DNA from 4 places in the Streptosporangium sp. 'caverna' genome. Region 2 is predicted to be linked to each of the others. Evidence: riboswitches for the same ligand, from Rfam matches in the RefSeq annotation. Region 2 holds a riboswitch; each other region holds the start of a gene.
The links. A riboswitch is a leader RNA that binds a small molecule or an ion and turns the genes downstream of it on or off. The one in region 2 is predicted to bind cobalamin.
Positions count from the first base shown of each region.

Region 1 (4,077 bases), 880 kb from region 2:
CGAAGCGGTCGAGCAGTTGCGGCCGGAGCTCCCCCTCCTCGGGGTTCATCGTGCCCACCAGCAGGAACCGGGCCGCGTGCCGTACCGACACGCCTTCACGCTCGACGTAGCACGTGCCGAGCGCGGCGGCGTCGAGCAGCAGGTCGACCAGGTGGTCATGGAGCAGGTTGACCTCGTCCACGTAGAGGACGCCCCGGTGGGCGCCCGCCAGGAGACCGGGTTCGAAGGATTTCACGCCCTCGGTGAGGGCCCTTTCGATGTCGAGGGAGCCGACCAGCCGGTCCTCGGAGGCGCCGACCGGCAGCTCGACCAGGCGGGCGGGCCGTACGGCACCGGCCGTGGGAGCCGGAGGCTCCACCGCTTCCGTCCGGGCCTCGTGCGGCCCGTCGGGACACTCGGGGTCCGGGGCGGCGGGGTCGCAGGAGAAGCGGCAACCGCTCACCACCTCGACGGGTGGCAGGAGCGCGGCCAGCGCTCGCACGATCGTGGACTTGGCCGTGCCCTTCTCCCCTCTGACCAGCACTCCGCCGGAGCGGGGGGACACGGCGTTGAGGATCAGCGCGAGCTTCAGGTCCTCCGATCCCACGACCGCGGTGAAGGGATAGCGGGAGTCACGCACCTTCGAGGTCTCCTTGCATGTCGTCATGGGGTGTAGCTCAGCTGCCAGCGCCCGCCACGGCCGGTGAGCGCGACGCGGGCCAGCGGTGCGACGTCGATCCGCCAGAAGGCCGCGGCCGGCGCCCCGAGGGCGTGGACGACCGCGGCGCGGATGATCGGGGGGTGGGTGATCGCGACGAGCCGCCCGGGGGCGCGGCCGGCGAGCCAGCCGGCCACCCTGCCGAGGAGGACGGTGATCGACTCTCCTCCGTGGGGCGCCGCGGCGGGATCGCCGAGCCAGGACGCGAGGGCCTCGGGTTCGGCGGCCTCGACCTGACCGAGCGTCCGGCCGCTCCATCGTCCGTAGTCGCAGTCGGCGAGCAGCGGGTCGGGGTCGATCCGCAGGCCCAGTGCCGCCGCGGTCTGGACGCAGCGCAGCTCGGCGGGGCAGGCCGCCGAGCCGTGGCCGAACTCCCGCGCCAGGTCCGTGGCCCGGCGCAGGCCGCGTCCGTCGAGCGGTTCGTCGCCCGGGAACGCGGCCCGTACCGTCGCCGAGGTTGAGGCGTGGCAGACGAGCAGCAGGCGGGTGACCCCCGAGGGGGCGGTCATCACACCGTGCTGCGCCTGCGCGCGGCGAAGGCGAACAGTACGCCGATGCCGGTCCAGAACACCGCCTGGGTGCCGATGGACGCGATCCGGAAGTTCCACAGGAGGTCGGCGGGGAAGCCCGCGGGCACCTCGTTGATCTCCGGAAGAAGGATCCAGGCCACCACCACGGGGATCAGTGTCGAAGCACCCGCCGCCAGCCACCGCAGCCAGGGCTCACGCTCTGCGGCATACCGGTAGGCGGCGGTGCCCGCGGCGACGGCGAGGATCCCGATGAGCACCGCGACCAGATAGAGCACGGTGCGCTGGTTGATCGTCTCGGGGTCGCCCACCGCGGGTGGGTTGGCTGGATATTTCAGGAAGGGAATGAGGACGATGGCACTGAAGGCGGCGGCCGCGAGGGTTACCGCCAGCACCGGTTCGGACCGGGGTCCGACCCGGCCGCGCAGGGTCGCGTAGACGAGGGCGAACAGGCCCCCGACGGCCAGGCCGTACAGGCCCAGGGCGAGGAAGAGCCCGAAGCGCTGCCCGTCCCTGCTGACCAGTGCCTCGTCCTCCCCATGGGAGTGGGCCGCGGGTTCCGCGGCCTCGGAGTGGGATTCTGCGGCCGGGGCGGCGGCCGAGGCCGCCTCCTCGATCGCGATGGCCTGGTCGATTCGCGGCTCGCCCACGGTGTAGGCGAAGGCGGCCGCGAACAGCCCGGCGAGCAGTCCGACGAGGAGTCCCCGGACGATGAGTTTGGTGATCACCTGTGGCTCAGTGACACGGAACGCCGAGCAGATGGCGCCCGTCGTGCATGAGTTCGTGCAGGTAGTTACCGGTCTGCGAGATCGCTCCCTGGTCGAATGTGACCAGGTAGGCGAGCAGCAGCAGCACCGGTACGGCGAGCAGCCACCAGGTGAGCGAGGACAGGGGGATGGGCTGGGCTTGCGGAGCCGAGATCTGGCTCACAGGCACCTCCTTCGGGATTTACGCGTCCCTTTTTCGTAGGTTGGTGGCGGTCGAGTGACCTGGCTTCCGGCGCTGAAGTGCCGGTTACAGTGGCGCGACCGCACCGGTATTTCACCGGATTTCCCTCGCACCGCCACAAATCCCCCGGAACGTACCCCGGTTACCTATCCCCCGTCAATCCGGACACTGCGACCAATTGGGCATGACTGTAGGGGAGGCGGCCCGATCGGGCCGCCTCCCCTACAGCTGAAGGGTCACTGCTCGCCGGTGAGGGCCGTCACCAGCTCGGCGGCGGTCCGGCAGCGGTCGAACAGCTCGCCCACGTGGGCCTTGGTGCCGCGCAGCGGCTCCAAGGTCGGAACGCGCTGCAACGACTCGCGGCCGGGGATGTCGAAGATGACCGAGTCCCAGGAGGCGGCGGCGACCGACTCGCTGTACTGGCTCAGGCAGCGGCCGCGGAAGTAGGCGCGGGTGTCGCTGGGCGGGATCTCGACGGCCCGCTGGACCTCTTCCTCGGTGACCAGCCGCTGCATCCGGCCCCGGGCGACCAGCCGGTTGTACAGGCCGCGGTCGGGCCGGATGTCGGAATACTGGAGGTCGACGAGCTGCAGGCGCGAGTGGGACCAGGGAAGGTTGTCGCGGGTGCGGTAACCCTCCAGCAGTTCCAGCTTGGCGACCCAGTCCAGCTCCCTGGAGAGCTGCATCGGGTCCTCGGCCAGGCGGGTGAGGACCGACTCCCAGCGGTCGAGGACGTCCTTGGTGGGTTCGTCCACGCCGTTGGCGCTGCGCTCCTCGGCATATTTGCGCGCCAGCTCGAGATACTCCATCTGGAGCTGGACGGCCGTCAGCTTGCGGCCGTCGCGCATCGAGATCTCGTATTTGAGCGTGGGGTCGTGGGAGACCGCCCGCAGGGCCTGGACCGGGTTGTCCACGGTGAGATCGCGGGTGAAGTAACCGTCCTCGATCATGGCGAGGACCAGCGCGGTGGATCCGAGCTTCAGGTAAGTAGAGATCTCCGACATGTTGGCGTCACCGATGATGACGTGCAGGCGGCGATACTTCTCCGGGTCGGCGTGCGGCTCGTCCCGGGTGTTGATGATCGGCCGCTTGAGCGTGGTCTCCAGGCCCACCTCGACCTCGAAGAAGTCGGCCCGCTGGCTGATCTGGAAGCCCTCGCTGCGCGAGTCCTGGCCGATGCCGACCTTGCCGGCGCCGGTGACGACCTGCCGGGAGACGAAGAACGGCGTCAGGTGCCTGACGATGTCGGCGAACGGCGTGGCCCGCCGCATCAGGTAGTTCTCGTGGCAGCCGTAGGAGGCGCCCTTGTTGTCGGTGTTGTTCTTGTAGAGCTGGATCGGTGCGTTGGCCGGCACCGCCGAGGCGCGGACCGCGGCGTCGTGCATGACCCGCTCCCCCGCCTTGTCCCAGATCACCGCGGCTCGCGGGTTGGTGCACTCGGGAGTCGAATATTCGGGATGGGCATGGTCCACGTACAGCCGGGCGCCGTTGGTCAGGATCACGTTGGCCAGACCCAGGTCCTCGTCCGTGAGCTGACTCTGGTCCGCCACCTCCCTGGCCAGGTCGAAACCTCGCGCGTCACGCAGAGGATTCTCCTCCTCGAAGTCCCATCGCGCGCGCCGCGCCCTGGCCGTCGAGGCGGCCAGGTAGGCGTTCACAACCTGGGAGGAGGTCACCATCGCGTTGGCCCCCGGCTGTCCGGGCACGGAGATGCCGTATTCGGTCTCGATGCCCATCACCCGCCGTACCGTCATGCGCACCCTCTGTTCATCCGGGACTGTTCTCTTCTCGGTATGTATTCCCGACCCTAGACCCTTCACTATGCCCGGTGGTCAGACAGTTATGGCACCGAGGCCTTTTCGCCTTTCATGAAGGGTGTCCCGGTTGGTGGAGCGGGCGGCGAGA
Region 1 covers NZ_CP029711.1:3,624,635-3,628,711, reverse strand. The annotation lists gene DKM19_RS15970 (putative cobaltochelatase) at 1-646, opposite strand, end outside; gene DKM19_RS15965 (histidine phosphatase family protein) at 643-1,206, opposite strand; gene DKM19_RS15960 (CbtA family protein) at 1,206-1,952, opposite strand; gene DKM19_RS15955 (CbtB domain-containing protein) at 1,960-2,154, opposite strand; adenosylcobalamin (AdoCbl) riboswitch at 2,198-2,291, opposite strand; gene dop (depupylase/deamidase Dop) at 2,409-3,926, opposite strand; gene DKM19_RS15945 (acyltransferase) at 4,013-4,077, opposite strand, start outside.
Region 1: linked by a shared signal. The riboswitch ahead of DKM19_RS15955 (CbtB domain-containing protein) and the one ahead of cobN (cobaltochelatase subunit CobN) in region 2 are both predicted to bind cobalamin.

Region 2 (4,077 bases):
GTGCGCCTCCATCCGGGTGCGCAGGTCCTCGGGCAGGGTGGCGTACCACTCGGCGTAGCGACTCGCCGCGATGCGCACCGGGTTGCCGGCGAGCTGCTCCTCGGTGAGCCAGTCCGCGTCCTGCCCGCCCGCCGCGATCAGCGCGTGGATCAGCGCGTCGCCGTCCTGCTCGCTCACGCCCGGCAGTTCGCCCTCGGCGCCGATGTCGTAGCCCCGCTCGCGCATGACGGCCAGCAGCCGCACCAGGCTCGCGGGGGTGTCCAGGCCGACGGCGTTGCCGATCCGGGAGTGCTTGGTGGGGTAGGCCGACAGCATCAGCACGAGCCGCCGCTCACCGGCGGGGATGTGCCGCAGTACGGCGTGCCGTACCGCGATGCCCGCCACGCGCGAGGCCCGCTCGGGGTCGGCCACGTAGACGGTCAGCCCGTCCTCGTCGATCTCCTTGAAGGAGAACGGCACCGTGATGATCCGTCCGTCGAACTCGGGGATCGCGACCTGGGTGGCCGCGTCCAGCGGCGACAGTCCCTCGTCGCTGTCCTCCCACGACGCCCGGCTGCTGGTCAGGCAGAGTCCCTGCAGGATGGGCACGTCCAGGTCGGCGAGCGCGCCGACGTCCCAGGCCTCGTCGTCCCCGCCGGCCGACGCGGTCGCCGGCCGGGTGCCGCCCGCGGCGAGCACGGTCACCACCAGGGCGTCCACCGTACGGAGCTCCTCCAGCAGGCCGGGCTCCGCGGTGCGCAGGGAGGCGCAGTAGACGGGCAGCGCCCGGCCGCCCGCGTCCTCGATCGCCGAGCAGAGTGCCTCGACGAAGGCGGTGTTGCCGGAGACGTGGTGCGCCCGGTAGTAGAGCACCCCGACGACCGGCCCGTCCTCACGGCGGTTCTCGCGCTCCAGCACGCCCCAGCTGGGAGTGGGCGCGGGCGCGGCGAACCCGTGCCCGGTGAGCAGCAGGGTGTCGGACAGGAACCGGTGGAGTTCGACGAGGTTGGCCGGTCCGCCGTGGGCCAGGTAGGCGTGCGCCTCGGCGCAGACCCCGCCGGGCACGGTGGACAGCTCCATCAGCTCGGCGTCGGGCGCCTGCTCGCCGCCGAGCACGACGACGGGCCGTGGCCCGGCGAGCAGGGCGTCCAGTCCCTCCTCCCAGGCCCGGCGCCCGCCCAGCAGGCGGACCACCACCGCCTCGACGCCCTCCAGCAGGGCCGGGAGGTCTCCGGTGGAGATTCGGGCGGGGTTGCCCAGCCGGTAGTCGGCGCCGCTCGCGCGGGCGCTGAGCAGGTCGGTGTCGGAGGTCGAAAGCAGGAGGATCACGCGCCACACTCCAGGGAAAGCGGGACGGTACGGCCCGGCGACGCCACGAAATGGCGATGGAACAACGAGAGCGGGGCGGTACGGCCCGGGAATCGGGAAAGCGAAAGCGGGGCGGTACGGCTCGGGGAAGCCACAGGGTGGCGGGGGAACGGCGAAAAGCGCACGGAGCTTCCTCCCTCGGGGTCCTCGCCCCGGGTCGTCGTCGGCTACGACGGCTGGAGTCTCCTGGCTCCCGGATCGGTGCTCACCCCGGCCTTCCCGCCCGTCGTCGGACAGTGGCCCGGGTGGGGTTCGCTCCCCGGTTACAGTGGCGGGACCGCGCCGGACTCACACCGGCTTCCTCCCTCTTCCATCGCAGTGATGACACTACGGCAGTCCCCATCCTTGCAAGAAACTGGCGTTAACATCCTGAGCGTGGTCATTGCGCACTTTTCAGGACGATCGCGACTTGACGCCTGTCCCGGGGCGCTCCAGGTACACGCCGCCGCCGACGGCGGCCTGGCGCGCGTCCGCGTTCCCGGAGGCAGGTTGACGGCCTCCCAGCTGCGCGAACTCGCCGGAGCCGCCTCCACGTACGGCAGCGGTGTCATCGAGCTGACCTCCCGGGCCAACGTCCAGGTGCGCGGCCTGGGTGAGGGAACCGCGTTCGCGGACCGCATGGCGGCCGCGGGCCTGCTGCCCTCCCTCACCCACGAACGGATCCGCAACGTCCTCGCCTCTCCCCTGACCGGGCTCGACGGCGGCGGGCTCACCGACGTCACCCCGCTGGTCGCCGAGCTGGACCGGCGCCTGTGTGCCCGGCCCGGCCTCGCCGCCCTTCCCGGACGGTTCATGTTCGCGCTCGACGACGGCCGGGGCGACGTCGCCGGGCTCGGCGCCGACGCCACGATCCTGCCGACCGGCCCGGACGAGGCCGCGGTGATCCTCGCGGGCGCCGACAGCGGCCTGCGCGTCCCCCTGGACGCGGCGGTGTGGGCCCTGCTCGCCGCCGCCGAGGACTTCCTCGCGGAACTGGCCGCCCAGGAGATCACCGCCTGGCGCATCGGCGAGCTCGACGACGGCCCCGCCCGGATCGCGGCCCGCCTGCGCGCCCGCCTCGCCGGGGGCTCGCCACCCCTCGATCACAACCCCGTACGGGCCACGGCCCGGACACGCACCCACCCCCGCGAGGACCGGCCGCTCCTCGATCACGGCCCAACGCAGGTCACGGCCCGGACGCGCACCTCGCTCACCTCCGCCGAGCCGGTGGATCCCCTGCGGCTCCGTCCCACCGGGCTCGGACCCGTGGGCGTCATCGAGCAGTCGCCTTCGACCACCGGCACCTCGGTACGGAACGACCCGACCGGCCCCGGAGCCGGAGCGGACACCGGCCGGCGGGTCGCCCTCGGAGTCGCGGTGCCCCTGGGGCGGCTGACCTCGGCCCAGGCCGAGCTGCTCGCCGACGTGGCGTCTCTCGGAGAGGTACGGCTCACACCGTGGCGGGGCATGGTCCTGCCCGGACTGTCCCCGGACGAGGTCGCCGGGACGGCCGCCCGGCTGGCGGAGGCCGGTCTGGTCACCGACCCCGCCTCGCCGTGGATCGGCGTGACCGCCTGCACCGGCCGTCCCGGCTGTGCCAAGTCGCTGGCGGACGTGCAGGCCGACGCCGCCCTCGCCATCACTGCGGTACGGAACGCCCCGACCGGCACCGGGGCGGAGATCGAGGTCGGTTCCGGATCCCGGGCCGGGAGCGGAACCGATCCGGGAGTCGAGGACGGGATCAAGACGGGAACCGGGAGCCGGATCGGCCCCGGAGCCGGAGCCGTAGCCGGGAGCGACTCCGGGGCGCGGGCCGAATCGGCGGTCTCCGAGTCAGGCGAAGTCACCCCGTATGTGGTGGATTCCCCGCGCACCGGTACGCTCCCCGTGCACTGGGCGGGCTGCGAGAGGCGCTGCGGTCGCCCCAGGGGACGAGTCGCGGACGTGGTCGCCACCGGCGACGGGTACCGCCTGGACCTGGACGGCCGGAGCCTGACCTGTGCCGACATCGAAGAGACCGCGGCCGCGATGACGGCCGCCAGAGGGGAAATGTGATCGACTACGTCCGTGACGGCGCCGAGATCTACCGCCGTTCCTTCGCCACCATCCGCGCCGAGGCCGACCTGGGCGGCATGCCCGCGGACGTCGCCCAGGTGGCGGTCCGCATGATCCACGCCTGCGGGATGGTCGACCTGGTGACCGACCTCGGGTGGTCGCCCGGCGTCGTGGCGTCGGCCCGTAGGGCCCTGCGGGCGGGTGCCCCGGTGCTGTGCGACGCGACGATGGTCTCCTCCGGGGTGACCCGGCGCCGCCTTCCCGCCGGCAACGAGGTGATCTGCACGCTGGGCGACCCCCGCGTGCCGGAGCTCGCCGAGCGCATGGGCACCACCCGCAGCGCGGCCGCGCTGGAGCTGTGGCGCGACCGGCTGGAGGGCTCCGTGGTCGCGATCGGCAACGCGCCCACCGCGCTGTTCCGGCTGCTGGAGATGGTCGAGGAGGGCGCCGGGCGACCGGCCGCCGTGCTCGGGATACCGGTCGGCTTCATCGGCGCCGCCGAGTCCAAGCAGGCCCTCGCGGAACATCGGGCGGGCCTGGAGTATCTGGTCGTACACGGCCGCCGTGGTGGAAGTGCGATGACCGCCGCCGCGGTCAACGCGATAGCGAGCGAGGACGAATGAGCGACATGGCGACTGGACGGCTCTGGGGCGTGGGGCTCGGGCCCGGGGATCCCGAGCTGGTGACCGTCAAGGC
Region 2 covers NZ_CP029711.1:4,501,693-4,505,769, reverse strand. The annotation lists gene cobN (cobaltochelatase subunit CobN) at 1-1,308, opposite strand, end outside; cobalamin riboswitch at 1,504-1,706, opposite strand; gene DKM19_RS19855 (precorrin-3B synthase) at 1,669-3,381, shown strand; gene DKM19_RS19850 (precorrin-8X methylmutase) at 3,378-4,004, shown strand; gene DKM19_RS19845 (precorrin-2 C(20)-methyltransferase) at 4,001-4,077, shown strand, end outside.

Region 3 (4,077 bases), 2.5 Mb from region 2:
CCCAGCCCGATCGGGCGCCACTTCTCGTTGGCGGTCCTCGCCTCGGGGGTCGGGTAGAAGCCCAGGTCGATGGTCCGGTCCAGGAACCGTACGGCGGTGCGGACGGTCGCGCGCAGCCGTACCCAGTCGACCCCCTCGTCGAGGAGATGGGCGGCGAGGTTGATCGAGCCGAGGTTGCAGACGGCGGTCTCGGCGTCGTTGGTGACCTCGAGGATCTCGGTGCAGAGATTGGAGAGGTGGATGACGTTCTCGGGTCGGGCCGTCTGGTTGGAGGTCCGGTTGGCCGCGTCCTTGAAGGTCATCCAGCCGTTGCCCGTCTGGGCCAGGGTGCGCATCATCCGGCCGTACAGGGAGCGGGCCGGGATCTGCTTGACGAACCGGCCCTCGGCCTCGGCGGCCCGGTAGGCCTCCTCGAACGCGGCGCCGTACAGGTCGGTGAGGTGCGGGACCTCCTTGGGGTCGAACAGCGACCAGACGCCGTCGGCCTCGACCCGGCGCATGAACTCGTCGGGGATCCAGTTCGCCAGGTTCAGGTTGTGCGTACGGCGGGACTCCTCGCCGGTGCTGTCCCGCAGTTCGAGGAACTCCTCGACGTCGGCGTGCCAGGACTCCAGGTAGACGCAGGCCGCGCCCTTGCGGCGACCGCCCTGGTTGACCGCGGCGACGCTGGAGTCCAGCGTGCGCAGCCACGGCACGATGCCGTTGGAGTGGCCGTTGGTGCCCCGGATCAGCGAGCCGCGCGAGCGGACCCGGGTCCAGGCGATCCCGATCCCCCCGGCGTACTTGGACAGACGCGCGACCTGCCCGTAGCGCTCGTAGATGGCCTCCAGGTCGTCTCGGGGAGAGTCGAGCAGGAAGCAGGAGGAGAGCTGGGGCCTGCGCGAGCCGGAGTTGAACAGCGTGGGCGAGCTCGGCAGGTAGGACAGGGTCGCCATGAGCGCGTACAGCTCGGCGGCCTCCTCGACGGTCTCCGACAGGCCGCAGGCGACCCGGAGGAAGAAGTGCTGGGGGCGCTCCAGGACCTTGCGGGTCTCCGGGTGGCGCAGCAGGTAGCGGTCGTAGACCGTGCGCAGTCCGAAGTACTCGAACCGCTCGTCGGCGTCCGGCGCGATCAGCGCGTCCAGCGCGACGGCGTGGGCGGCCACAAAACGGGCCAGCCCGTCCTGGATGAGCCCGGCCGCGTGGGTCGCGGCGATGGACTCGGAGAAGGTCCGGACTCCGTGCCCGGCGGCCTCGTCGGCGATCAGCTCGGCCAGCATCCCGGCGGCGATCCTGGAGTTCGCCGGATCAGTGATCACCCGGGCGGCGGCCTCATCGATCGCCAGCCGGCGGTCGACCGGGTCGTTCCCGATCTCCTTGGCGACGTCGACCAAGGTCTGTGTCACGTGTTACCCCTCGCGTGCTCGTAATTCCCCCTGTTGGCTCTCGCCGGAAGGGCGCACGCGTCTGAAACGGTTCCGGGCATGCCGGACCGCCTCATTCCGCGAGCCCTCCCTCGAGGCCCTGGACAGTTTTCATGGTCGAGTCGCGCCTCACCTTGCACACTCCAGGCCGCTTCACACGTCCCTCGGTGCCCGGTTCGGCTCCCTCGCTCATGACATGGTCGAGTCGCGCCTCACCGCGCACACTCCAGGCCGCATCACACGTCCCTCAATGCCCGGCTCGGCTCCCTCGCTCACGACATGGTCGAGTCCCGCCTCACCTTGCACACTCCAGGCCGCATCACACGTCCCTCAGTGCCCGGTTCGGCTCCCTCTCCATGCATCACCGGCAGGTCTTCGGACTCACGGGCGCCGTGCTGATGCCTACCGGCCGTCGCTTCCCAGGCAAGGTGCGCCCAGTGCTCTCATGACGGCTTTCGTTCCCGTTCACCGCTGCGGGGCAGCCCCGGACTCTCACCGGGTTCCCTCTTACCTCGCCCCTCTCGGAGCGAACCAGCAACGAGGAAGGATCCTACATCTAGGGGCGCTTGACGCAACCACCCCTACACCTTGTGCTCGAAGACTTTAGAAGTCCTAGATCGTAGAGCACCCCGCGGGTGCGTCCGGTCTCGGTGACGAGCCACTGGCGGAAGTCCTCGCCGCTCAGGTACACCCGGTTCCAGCCGTTGGCCGCGCACATCTCCTGCCAGCGCGGCGTGGCGTCCAGCCGGTCGCACAGGGCGACCGCCGCGTCCCGGTCCTCGGGGCGCATGTCGCGGGGGCCGAGCAGGCCGCACCAGTCGCTGTACTCGAGCCGGACCTCCAGCTCCATGAGCGTCGGCGCGTCGATCCCGTCGATCCGCTGGCCCGAGGAGACCACCAGGGGCCTCATGCGGCGCGCGGCGATCTCCTTCTTGAAGGAGCGGGCCGATCCCAGGATCGCGGCCACCCGGCCGTCGTAGAGCGCCTCGACCGCCTCGGACCACCCGGGGTAGCCGCTGTATTCCAGCAGCCGGGCATCCACCCCGAGGCACTTGCCGATCATTCCGTAGAGCACGTGGTCGGAACCGCCCGTGGACTGACCGCCCACCACCAGCCCGGCCGGATCGCGGCGGAGCACCGCCACGAAGTCGTCGAAGGTGCGCAGGTTGGAGTTCGCGGGGACGACCAGGGCCGCCCAGTCGCCGATCAGGCGGGCGAGGGGGGTCGTGGAGTCCACCACGGCGGCGGCGTTCGTGATCTCCGCCCCGGCCACCATCGGCATTCCCGTGAGAAGCAGCTGGCCGTCGCTCATGAACGGGCCGTGGGCGGCGGAGAACGTGTTCATCGTGGCGGCGTCCAGACCGCCCGGATGGTTGCTCACCCCGACGGTCCTCGCCAGTTTCGCCTCGACCAGAACGGTGGCCAGCGTGCGTACGGCCAGATCCCAGCTCTGCCCGTGAGCCATGGGCGCGATGATGGACAGCCTGTTGGCTGTGGACGCGCCGGAGGTCCTCGTCGCACCGCAACCTGCGACGACCATGATCCCCGCGGTGAACGCGAAAAACCCCCTACGACGCATAAGGGCCCCTTCCCCCCAAGATCCCCCTATACCCCAGGTTACCCTCATGTCACTTTCTGTCACATGTTGGGGGGTCATCGCCCGAGACGGGGTTCCCCGACGCGCGTTCGCCGCGCCGGGGAACCCCGTGAGCCGGGAGGGCAGAAGGGACCCGAGACCGCCCTCGGGGCCGGACGAGGAGGAGACCTCAGAGGCCGGAGGATCCCGGGGAGACCGGCGCCCGGATCACTCCACCGTGACGCTCTTGGCCAGGTTGCGAGGCTTGTCCACGTCCCGCTCCAGCGCGACGGCGGCGTGGTAGGCGAAGAGCTGGAGCGGGATCGACAGCAGGATCGGGTCCAGCTCGGTCTCGTTCTTGGGCACCACGATGCAGTCGTTGGCCAGCTTGGGGTCGGCCGTACGGTGCCCGACCATGAGCACCCGCCCGCCGCGGGCGCGGATCTCACCCAGCGTGGTGAGGTTCTTGTCCAGCAGTTCGTCGTCGGGGACGATCGCCACGGTCGGCATGTCCGGGCCGATCAGCGCCAGCGGCCCGTGCTTGAGCTCGCTGGCCGGGTAGGCCTCGGCGTGCACGTAGGAGATCTCCTTGAGCTTCTGCGCGCCCTCGCGGGCCACCGGATAACCCCGGACCCGGCCCACGAACATCATGCTCGGCGAGGTGGCGTACTTCTGCGCCAGCTCCCTGATCTGCGACTCCAGCGTGAGGATTTCCTTGATCTGGTCGGGCAGCCTGCGCAGGCCCTCGCAGACGCGCCGGCCGTCGGCCGGGGACAGGTCGCGGACCCGCCCCAGATGCAGCGCGAGCAGCGCGAAGGCCACGGCGGTCGAGGTGAACGCCTTGGTACTCGCCACCGAGACCTCGGGGCCCGCGTGCAGGTAGACGCCTCCGTCGCACTCGCGGGCGATCGCGCTGCCGACGGTGTTGACGATGCCGAGCACCCGCCCGCCCTTGCGCTTGAGCTCCTGGACGGCGGCGAGGGTGTCGTAGGTCTCCCCCGACTGGCTGATCGCCACGTAGAGGGTGTCGGCCTCCACGACCGGGCTGCGATAGCGGAACTCGCTGGCCGGTTCCGCGTCGGCCGGGATCCGCGCCAG
Region 3 covers NZ_CP029711.1:7,023,316-7,027,392, forward strand. The annotation lists gene DKM19_RS30700 (ribonucleoside-diphosphate reductase subunit alpha) at 1-1,385, opposite strand, end outside; cobalamin riboswitch at 1,752-1,954, opposite strand; gene DKM19_RS30705 (tripartite tricarboxylate transporter substrate binding protein) at 1,960-2,982, opposite strand; gene glmS (glutamine--fructose-6-phosphate transaminase (isomerizing)) at 3,208-4,077, opposite strand, start outside.
Region 3: linked by a shared signal. The riboswitch ahead of DKM19_RS30700 (ribonucleoside-diphosphate reductase subunit alpha) and the one ahead of cobN (cobaltochelatase subunit CobN) in region 2 are both predicted to bind cobalamin.

Region 4 (4,077 bases), 590 kb from region 2:
CGGAGAACACCACCGACGACTCGAACCCCGAGAAGGCCGCGATGCAGATCGCGATCACCGCCCCCATTCCGGGCACGAAGAAACTCGACGGACTGAAGACGTCGAGGCTGTAGCCGGAGGCGACCGGGTGGAGCAGGTTCGCGATGTCGAACACGACGACGACGGCCACCTCGGTCAGCAGCAGGACCGCCAGGACCTTCCCGTTCACGTCGACCCGCATGAGGCCGAGCACCCCGGTCAGCGCCCAGGCGGCCAGCGCGATGACCCACCAGGCCGGAGAGATCCCGAACCACTCGGAGAGCAGCGGCTCAACGGCCGAACCGATCAGACCGTAGAGGCCCACCTGGAGTGCGTTGTAGGCCAGCAGCGCGACCCATGCGGTCGCCACGCCCGCCGGCCTGCCGAGCCCCTTCGCGGTGTACGCGTAGAACGCCCCGGCGTTGACGACGTGGCGCGCCATCGTCACGTAGCCGACGGTGAACACGGCGAGGATGGCTCCGAGCAGGACGAACGCCAGCGGCACGCCGGTCACGCCGGTCGCGGCGTAGGCGGTGCTCACCACGCCCGCGATGACGGTCAGCGGCGCCGACGCCGAGATGACGAAGAACACGACGGACGGTACGCCGAGACGGTCCTGGGCCAGCGCCGCCGAGACGGCGCCGGCTCTCTCTTCTGTCTCTTCTGTCAGGGACATCGGGGGGAACTCCTTGAAATGAGGGGGGTGAGTTCACCGGCGGCTGATGACGGAGTCAGCGACAGCAGCCTCGGTCTGGGCGATCAGTTCCTGGAGCGGCGCCGGAAGGGCGGCGGTCGAGGCGGATAGGTATGTCGGGTTCTGGTCCCACAGAACGAGCTGGCCGCCACTCGTCGCGACCAGCAGTCCCAGCAGGACGCCGTCCTGGAGGTTGAGTGGCTGACGGCGTTGGATCGCCAGGTTGAGGCGCCCGCCGGGCCATGCCGCGGTGTTCGCGAGGACCGGTGCCCGCCTCCGCGACAGACGCCCGCGGGGCGGATGCAGCAGCCCGTCGGCGGTCATCCGCGCCGCCACGTCCGTGTATGCCGTACGGGCGAGGAACTGCAACCAGATCCGGAAGCGATGCGAGGGTTCGGCGATGATGTGGTCCAGAGCGGTCTGGGTGAGCGTGTCGCCGGTCGGTGCCGCGTCGACGAGGGCGAGCCCTACCCATCCGTCCGTCAGCTCTACGGTGACTCGCCCGATGAGCATCAACTCGCCCAGGACGGCGGCGGCCAGTCCGAGGCCGGTGAGCCGGGAACTCAACCGCGTTCGCCCGGTGGTGTCGTCGTGCAAAACGAAGAACAGATCGTTGGCCAACCGGGGACCCGAAAGATCAACTTCAACCACGAGTGGCGATCGTACAGCCGGATTGTTAAATCTGTCATTACACGAATGAAGTTTGATTTCAAACCGAATCGCACTCAGTCAGGAACCGAAGAAATGGGGGTTTACGGTCGCCCGGATCTCCAATGGATCGCGGAACGGCATTGACACGCGCCCCCGGAGCCCCTGTACCGGGCCGGAAACGATGGCTTCCGGCCCGCGCGTCAACCGCCGCCCGATCGGTCGTACGGCCGACGCCCATGCGCTTCCGGGGTAACCCGATCTCAGCGGCACCATTCCGGCCCGGCGCTTCCGGAAACTGCGCGGAACAGCGGTTCGCGAGGCGGCGAACCCGCCGGATCCACGCGGCTCGCCGGGACGACGGCGAAACCCCGAGATCCTCGGTTCGGCGCGCCACCGTCAGGAAAGTGCCGGCGCGGTGCGGATACGACGTGGCGGGGTGAAGACGTACAGGCTGACGATGTCGGGCGGCTCGGCCACCCCCGGGCCGCCGGCGCGGACCCAGGCCGCGATGTCCTCGGCCGCGTCCGGATCGTTGACCAGGCCGAGCCATACGGGACGGCCTCCCGCGGCGCGTCCGGCGGCCGACGGCTGGACGACGATCACGTTCGCCTGCTCACACACGTCCAGGCAGTCGGTGACGCGGACCACGGTGACCTCGGCCAGGCGGGTGACCTGTTCCGCGTGGTCGAGACCGGCCACCTTGTCCGCGCTGCCGCAGCAGCAGCCGCGGCAGATGACGATCCTGCATGGTGCCTGTTTCCTCATGCGTGCGTGAATCCTTTGCCGGTGCGGTCGAGCGGGTCGGATGGAGGCTTGAGAGGGGGTTTCGGCCCGGCTTCCACAACGGTGGGTTCATGGGCCTCCTCGGGTGTCTCGTAAGGCTCGCGTCCACTGCTCCCGGCGGGTCTCGGAGTCGATCAGGGCGCAGTCGCCGCACTTGCCACCGGCGGGCAGGCGGTAGTACAGGCAGCAGCTGCGCCGGACGAAAAAGAGGCGTCCGGGTGCGGGTTCGACCAGCTCACCACTGCTCTCCAGGACTCCCATGGAGAGCAGTTCGCGCTCGAGCGCGACCGCGCGGGCGGCGAGCTCGGGGTGTCTTCGGGCGATCGCCTGTACGGTCCCGGCCAGCGCGGAGGCGGCGTTGCCCCACAGCAGACCGGGGGCGATCTTGATGATCGCCTGCACGGTGTGTGCCAGCGGCTCCAGCAGTCCGGTGACCACGGCGCGATACAGCGGCTCGGCGGCCCGGTCCGGGTCGGTGATCTCCCAGCCCGCCGGGTGAGTGACCCGCAGCGGGATCGGGCCGCTCGGCGTGGGTCGCCAGAACGAGCGGGCCGGTGCCAGGTCGACGAGCAACTCGCGGGTGACGGCCGCACCGATGACCGGCGACCACAGGCGAGCGGCCAGGCCCTGGAAAAAGATGGAGGCGGCGATCTGGGTCTCGGTGGTGCTCAGACGTTTCGCCACCTCGGCGATCCTGTCCGACAGCGGGTCCGGGTCGGTGAGCAGCTCGGTGAGCGGGCGCCACCCGGATTCGAGCGGTTCCGTCTCGACCTCGAAGTAGGCACTGATCGTCGCCACCTCGGCCAGAACCTCGGCGACATGGCGGGAGGTCGCGGGCCGCGGTCCCGGTTCCGGGTCGCGGGCAATGCCCTCCATGCCGTGCACCGTTCCTCTCCTGGGGAGATCCGCCCCATTTCGTGAGGAGGCGACAGCGTGAGTCTCCTGGCTCTCGGGTCGATGCTCCTCCCGGCCTTCCCACCCGCACGCGGGCAGTGGCCTGTTCGGGATTCGCTCGCCGATCACAGTGGCGGGACCGCACCGGATTCACACCGGATTCCTCGTTCCGCCGTCGCCTTCACCAGCCATGGTCGCACAAACGGTCACTCAGGACATAGCGGGCCCGACTCCGTCGCAGGCGCCTTGCGCCCCGGGCCCGGCCCGGCGACGAGCGGCGCCGAGCGTGGCCGGCCACGCTCGGCGCCGCTCGCGCCTCAACTCACCAGCCGGCTGCTATCGCTGCCGAAATCACCAGCGGTAGAAGGTGTTGGGGTAGTAGACCTGGCCGTAACCGAAGGGAGCGTACTGGAACTGGTTGAAGCCGAAGGGACGGTAGTAGACCTGGCCGAAGCCGTATGGGTTGAAGGGATCGATGAAGTTGTCGCCGCTGGCGGTGGAGAGTCCGGATACGACAGCGGTTTCCTGGGTTATCGCGCTTGCGCCGGCGGGCTGGGCTGACACCGCCATCGTGACGATGAGGCTGGAAGCCACCAATGTGCCAACGGCGAGAGCGTGCTTCAACATGAAATCACTCCGTGTCTGATGTTTGAGCCCGGCGTGCTGCCGGGGCTTACAGGGCGCCGAACCGGTTTCCCGGAAATATGGCGAATCGGCGTCATGTAAGACGCTAGTTGAGGGCTATACGGACGTTCACCCCAGAGAGAACAAAGCCTTGGTCCGGGATCACCACCGAAAAAGAAAGCCGGAGGTTACACCGGGGCGGAGATCACAAATCCGACCTTGGTGATAAATCCGGCCAGTGACTCGGGGCGGCGCATGCGTTCGAGCCGGTTCTCGATCAACACGGTGAGCCGGTCCTCACCGTGGATCACAGCCCACGCCGAGCTTCTCCGGCCGTCGCCGTGGACGACAGGCCACGCCGGCCTTCTCCGGCCGGCGATCCGCGCCTCATCCGCCCGACGGCCCGCCGCGCC
Region 4 covers NZ_CP029711.1:3,912,430-3,916,506, reverse strand. The annotation lists gene DKM19_RS17275 (APC family permease) at 1-694, opposite strand, end outside; gene DKM19_RS17270 (GPP34 family phosphoprotein) at 728-1,363, opposite strand; gene DKM19_RS17265 ((2Fe-2S) ferredoxin domain-containing protein) at 1,760-2,128, opposite strand; gene DKM19_RS17260 ((2Fe-2S)-binding protein) at 2,216-3,022, opposite strand; cobalamin riboswitch at 3,061-3,251, opposite strand; gene DKM19_RS17255 (hypothetical protein) at 3,392-3,667, opposite strand; gene DKM19_RS52520 (hypothetical protein) at 3,853-3,975, opposite strand; gene DKM19_RS17250 (winged helix-turn-helix domain-containing protein) at 4,052-4,077, opposite strand, start outside.
Region 4: linked by a shared signal. The riboswitch ahead of DKM19_RS17260 ((2Fe-2S)-binding protein) and the one ahead of cobN (cobaltochelatase subunit CobN) in region 2 are both predicted to bind cobalamin.